DNA from 2 places in the Mesorhizobium sp. LCM 4577 genome. Region 2 is predicted to be linked to the other one. Evidence: riboswitches for the same ligand, from Rfam matches in the RefSeq annotation. Region 2 holds a riboswitch; the other holds the start of a gene.
The links. A riboswitch is a leader RNA that binds a small molecule or an ion and turns the genes downstream of it on or off. The one in region 2 is predicted to bind S-adenosylmethionine.
Positions count from the first base shown of each region.

Region 1: another riboswitch for S-adenosylmethionine. It lies ahead of LCM4577_RS34000 (homoserine O-acetyltransferase); the one in region 2 lies ahead of LCM4577_RS14380 (O-succinylhomoserine sulfhydrylase).

Region 1 is NZ_MDDU01000056.1:164,044-167,213, forward strand. Features, by position in the region: gene LCM4577_RS33990 (Stf0 family sulfotransferase) at 1-69, opposite strand, end outside; gene metW (methionine biosynthesis protein MetW) at 18-632, opposite strand; gene LCM4577_RS34000 (homoserine O-acetyltransferase) at 691-1,860, opposite strand; SAM riboswitch at 1,958-2,035, opposite strand; gene LCM4577_RS34005 (AraC family transcriptional regulator) at 2,155-3,009, opposite strand.
Region 2 is NZ_MDDU01000011.1:120,328-123,497, reverse strand. Features, by position in the region: gene araD1 (AraD1 family protein) at 1-156, shown strand, start outside; gene LCM4577_RS14385 (2'-deoxycytidine 5'-triphosphate deaminase) at 339-1,433, opposite strand; SAM riboswitch at 1,571-1,648, shown strand; gene LCM4577_RS14380 (O-succinylhomoserine sulfhydrylase) at 1,706-2,896, shown strand; gene LCM4577_RS14375 (ceramide glucosyltransferase) at 2,915-3,170, opposite strand, start outside.

The DNA.
Region 1 (3,170 bases), on a different contig from region 2:
AAAGAAACGCATTCCCGTCATCGCTTCAACAAAAACACCGCCTGCTGGCCGAAGAAGTTCCAGAACCACCAGGGCATCGACAGGCCGATCTTCTGGCCGTTGGCGTCGAGCGCGGTCGCTTTCTCGACAGTCGCGCCAAGCTCGTCGCACAGGTTGACGAAGTCGCGGATGGTGCAGAAGTGGATGTTGGGCGTGTCGTACCAGGAATAGGGCAGGTCCTTGGTGACCGGCATCCTGCCCTTGATCAGCAGCGAGAAGCGCACGCGCCAATGGCCGAAATTGGGGAAGGAGACGATGGCGCGGTTGCCGATCCGAAGCAGCTCGTCGAGCACGACCTTCGGGTTGCGCGTCGCCTGCAGCGTCTGCGAGAGCACGACGAAGTCGAAGCCCTTGTCGGCGTAGAATTTCAGATCCGTGTCGGCGTCGCCCTGGATGACCGAGAGCCCGCGCGCCACGCATTCGTTGACGCCGCGCTGCGACAGTTCCAACCCGCGGCCGTCGACCTGCTTGGTTTCCTGCAACAGTTCCAGGAGCAGGCCGTCGCCGGAGCCGACATCGAGCACGCGCGAATTGGCCGGAATAAGATCGGCGACGACCTCCAGATCGACACGCTGGGCGCGATTGACGCTCATGGCCTCGCCTCCTGCATGGCGCATGATCCCGGTCCGAAAGGTCTGCGGCTCTTCGGGGTCATACGCTGAGCCCCCTCGCACGGGCAGCGGAGGCGATGAAGCCGTTGATGGCCGCGAACAGCTCCGGCTCGTCGAGCAGGAAGGCGTCATGGCCGCGATCGGTCTCGATCTCGACGAAGGAGACCGAAGCGCCCGCCGCGTTCAAGGCATGCACGATCGAGCGGCTCTCCTCGGTCGGGAACAGCCAGTCGCTGGTGAAGGAAACCAGGCAGAAGCGCGTCTTGGTGCCGGCGAAGGCATCGGCGAGGCGGCCGCCGTGATCGGCGGCAAGGTCGAAATAGTCCATCGCGCGGGTCAGATAGAGGTAGGAATTGGCGTCGAAGCGGTCGACGAAGGTCATGCCCTGGTGCCGCAGATAGCTCTCGATCTGGAAATCGGCGTCGAAGCCGAAGGTCAACGCCTCCCGATCCTGCAAATTGCGGCCGAACTTGCGGTGGAGCGCTGCTTCCGATAGATAGGTGATGTGGGCGGCCATACGCGCGACGGCCAGCCCCTTTTCCGGGCGCTTGCCAAAATCGAGATATTTGCCGCCATGCCAGTCCGGATCGGCCATGACGGCCTGCCGGCCGACCTCATGGAAGGCGATGTTCTGCGAGGAATGGCGGGCGCCGGTGGCGATCGGCAGGGCGCAGAACACGCGCTCCGGATAGCTTGCGGCCCATTCCAGCACCTGCATGCCACCCATCGAGCCGCCAAGCACGCAAAACAGCTTTTCGATGCCGAAATGATCGATGAGCATCGCCTGCGCGCGCACCATGTCGCGGATGGTGATGATCGGCAGGTCGAGCCCATAAGGCTTGCCGGTCGCCGGATTGATCGAGGCCGGGCCGGTCGAGCCGAGGCAGCCGCCGACGACGTTGGAGCAGATGACGAAGAAGCGGTTGGTATCGATGATCTTGCCGGGACCGATCAGCACCTCCCACCAGCCCGGCTTGCCGGTCACCGGATTGGTGTTGGCGACGTGCTGGTCCCCGGTCAGCGCGTGGCAGACGAGGATGGCGTTGGAGCGCGCATCGTTGAGCGTGCCGTAGGTCTGGTAGGCGATCTGGAAAGGCGAGAGCAGGGTGCCGGCGTCGAGCTTCAGCGGCTTGTCGGGCCCGAACCGCAGCACCGGGCTCGACGGATGGTCGACCTCGTCTTTGGTTCTTGCYGCGCGCTGAGCGGCCATGTCCGTCCTCGATCCTGTGCCGCAGCGGTTTCGTCCCGATGCGGTGTCCGGCCGGCCGCGGACAACAAAAAACCGGCATTGCCGTCGCAAAGCCGGTTACAGGTTGCAAACGGCCCTTTAGCGAGTTGTTTAACGTGGCTGCAAGCCGACCGGCCAAATCACCACGGAAGTCTGGCAGTCCTTCTAGGACCAGCGCCGCGCTTCGTCAACGGGTAGCGCGGCGCTCCAATCAGTTCACCGCACCTTGTCGCAGGTTCTTGCCGGAAGGCCATGCGACGCCTTCGCGGAACCTGCTCAGCGCTTCGATGCGACACCCAGTTCACTGCGCCGCCAGGCCGAAGGCGAAATGCCAACCGATCGCTTGAATTCGCGGCCGAAATGGTAGACGTCGCAAAAGCCGCATGTCTCGGCGATCTCGGCGATCGGCTGGTCGTCCTGCACCAGCAGTGACTGCGCGTGCATCAACCGCTCGCGCATCAGCCACTGATGCGGGCTGGTGCGAAGATGGCGCTGAAACATCCGCCGGGTCTGCGACGGCCCGAGCCCGGTGACGGCCGACAGGGCCGACGCGTTCCATGCAAAGCCGAGCGCCCCGCGCATCGCTTCGATACCGGAGGCGAGCGGTTTCGGCAGGTCGTCGCTGTCCGGTCCCGCCAACGCGCGATCGATCAGGAGCAGGAATTCGGCAACCAGTTGCGAAAGGCGCAGGTCGAGGCTGGCGTCGCGGCGGCGCAGCGCGGCAAACAGGCGCTCGAACCAAGGGACCGGATTTGCTCCCTCGGCGAAGATGGCGCGCGGCGCGCCGTCTCCGAACAGCTTGCGCCGCAGGATGGCGGGCTCCGGCCCGTCCAGCCTGAACCAAAGGACTGTCCAGGGATCCCGGGGATCGGCGGAATGGACGTGCGGCGCCTCGTTCGCCATCCAGACCAGTTGACCAGGCCCGACGTCGATCCTTTGCCCAAGCGTTTCGACATAGCCGGCGCCGGCCAGGCAGTAGAGGATGTCCTGTCCGGGATAGACGGCGCGTTCTATCCGATAATCGGGTCCGGCGGCGACCTTTCCGGCGCGCAGCACGCTGAACGCGGCGCGGGTCCAGGACGGAGCCGGCACATAATGAAAACTCTCGATGACGGACGTTCTTTTTTCCATGCGCGTTTTATACAAAAAATGCGTTCCCTTTGTCCATTTTGTTCCCTGGCGGATGGACTAATTTCTCCTAACGAGCCTGGGAATGCCGGCCGGAAACGGATCGGGACCGGGCCTTCAAAGAGGTTCAGGGGCGCCCCGCCGCATCGCGGGATGCTTTAGGG
Region 2 (3,170 bases):
GTGCACATGTTCGGCACCGCGACCCTCTCCTTCGCCGACGGCATCCGGACCGAGGCCGGCGATACGTTCGAGATCGAAGCGCCGGATTTCGGCCTGCCGCTGCGCAACCCGCTGGAGATCGAAAAGCCGGTCAAGGTGGCGGTCAAGGCGTTGTGAGACGAGCTACGAGAGCGTGATCTCCCCCCTCGAGGGGGAGATGGCCGGCAGGCCAGAAGGGGTCGTCTCACGTAAAGTGCCAACTCCTTGCGAAGGCGAGCAATAGGTTGGCGCCTCACGCGCGGCGACCCCCTCTGTCGCCTTCGGCGACATCTCCCCCTCGAGGGGGGAGATTGGCGGCCTCACCGCGCTGCTTTGAAATGCTTGGAGAGCTTCAGGCCCTGCGCCTGGTAGTTCGAGCCGAGATCGGTGCCGTAGAGCGCCTGTGGGCGCTTCAGCATATGCTCGTAGACGAGACGGCCGACGATCTGGCCGTGGTCGAGGATGAAAGGCACCTCGTGGCTGCGCACTTCGAGCACGGCGCGGCTGCCGCTGCCGCCGGCGGCGGAATGGCCGAAGCCCGGATCGAAGAAGCCGGCATAGTGGACGCGGAACTCGCCGACCAGCGGATCGAAGGGCGTCATCTCGGCGGCGTAGAGCGGCGGCACATGCACCGCCTCGCGGCTAACCAAGATGTAGAATTCGTCTGGATCGAGCACCAGCTCGCCGGCGCCGCTCTTGTAGATCGGCTCCCAGAAATCGACGACGTCCTGCGCTGCGCGCTTGTCGACGTCGACAAGGCCGGTGTGGTGCTTGCCGCGATAGCCGACGAGGCCATCCTTGTCGCCGTCGAGGTCGATGGAGAGCGCGATGCCGCCGCCGGAAATGTTGGGCGGCTCGGTAGCGACCAGCATCTCGGCGCGGTGGAGGTCGCGCAGCTCGTTCTCCGAGAGCACCGCGTTGCCGATGCGGAAGCGTATCTGCGACAGGCGCGAGCCGGCCCGCACGACGATCGGGAAGGTGCGCGGGCTGACTTCGAGATACAGCGGCCCGTGATAGCCGGCGGCGATTTTGTCGAACTCGTGGCCGCGATCGGTCATCACCCGGGTGAAGATGTCGAGACGCCCGGTCGAGCTCTTGGGATTGGCGGAAGCGGACACATTCGCCGGCAGCGCCAGGCTTTCGAGCAGCGGCACGATGTAGACGCAGCCGGTCTCCAGCACCGCGCCCCCGGTGAGGTCGATCTCGTGGAGCTTCAGCCGCTCGAGCTTGTCGGCGACCAGATGATCGGGACCGGGCAGGAAGGAGGCGCGCACGCGAAACGCCTTGTCGCCGAGCCTCAGATCAAGGCTGGCCGGCTGGATCTGGTTGGCGTCCAGCGCGCGCGGCGACGTCAGCGCGTTCGCCTCGAAGAGCGCCGCGATGTCCTGATCCGGAAGAATGCCTGTCTGCCGCAAAGGCTGGCTCCGTTGAGGCCGGTCTCTTTGTGGCAGGTTCTTGCCGCAAAACCGCTGGACACTTTTGCGGAACCTGCCTGGTACAAACCTCTTAATGAAGCCGGCAATTGACGCAAGCGCGGCGCTCATTTAAAGGGTCGTTATCCCGTGGTGATTTGGCCGGTCGGCTTGCAGCCACGTTAAACAAGTCGCTAAAGGACCGTCGAGCCGCAAGGCTATATGGACCGGTTGCGACTTTCGCGGCCGGTTTTTTTGTGTCTGGAAGCAGGGCTATGAGCACCAAGAAGCGCAATTGGAAACCTCAGACGGCACTCGTGCATGGCGGAACGCTGCGATCGCAATATGGCGAGACCGCCGAGGCGATGTATCTCACCCAGGGCTATGTCTACGAGACGGCGCAAGCGGCCGAAGCCCGCTTCAAGGGCGAAGAGCCTGGCTTCATCTATTCGCGCTACGCCAACCCGACCGTCGACATGTTCGAAAAGCGCATGTGCGCGCTGGAAGGCGCCGAGGATGCCCGCGCCACCGCGTCCGGCATGGCGGCCGTTTCCGCCGCCCTGCTCTGCAGCGTCAAGGCGGGCGACCATATCGTCGCCGCACGCGCGCTGTTCGGCTCCTGTCGCTGGGTGGTCGAGACGCTGGCGCCGCGCTACGGCATCCAGGCGACGCTGATCGACGGCACCGACATAGCCAATTGGGAAAAGGCGGTAAGGCCGAACACCAAGCTGTTCTTCCTGGAAAGCCCGACCAACCCGACGCTGGAGGTGGTCGACATTGCCGCGGTCGCCAAGCTCGCCAATTCGATCGGCGCGCGAGTCATCGTCGACAATGTCTTCGCCACGCCGCTGCAGCAGAAGCCGTTGCAGCTCGGCGCGCATATCGTGGTCTATTCGGCGACCAAGCACATAGACGGCCAGGGCCGCTGTCTCGGCGGCGTCATCCTGTCCGACAAGAAGTGGATCGACGAGAACCTGCACGACTATTTCCGCCACACCGGCCCGAGCCTGTCGCCCTTCAACGCCTGGACCCTGCTGAAAGGCCTGGAGACGCTGCCGCTGCGCGTGCGCCAGCAGACCGAGAGCGCCGGCAAGATCGCCGATTTCCTCGCCGGCCGCCCGGAGATCGCCCGCCTCATCTATCCGGGCCGCGCCGATCATCCGCAGGCGGATGTCGTGAAGAAGCAGATGTCTGGCGGCTCGACGCTGATCTGCCTCGACGTCAAGGGCGGCAAGCAGGCGGCCTTCGCCTTCCAGAACGCGCTCGACATCGTGCTGATCTCCAACAATCTCGGCGACGCCAAGAGCCTGATCACCCATCCCGCAACCACGACGCACAAGAACCTGAGCGACGAGGCCCGCGCCGAACTCGGCATCGGGCCCGGCACGCTCAGGCTCTCCGTCGGTCTGGAGGACACCGACGATCTGCTGACCGACATCGAAGAGGCGCTGAAAGCGGCCAAATAGGAAGCCGCGACCCAAATTTCAGGCGAGCTCTTCCAGCTCGGTCATGGCCTTGGTGCGGATGGTCATGGCATTGCCGCGCCATTCGACGGCGCCGCCGAACCAGGCGCGCGCCCAGATGGCGGGCAGCAGGACGTCGCGCACGATCATCGCGGTGACGCTGCGCGGCGACAGGTACCAACTCTTGGCAGAGGCCAGCAGGCACTCCGGCAGATAAGCGATCGCCAGCACGCACAAGGCCGTTGTGGGCAGGCTGATGCCGGCCCCTGCGGCGGCA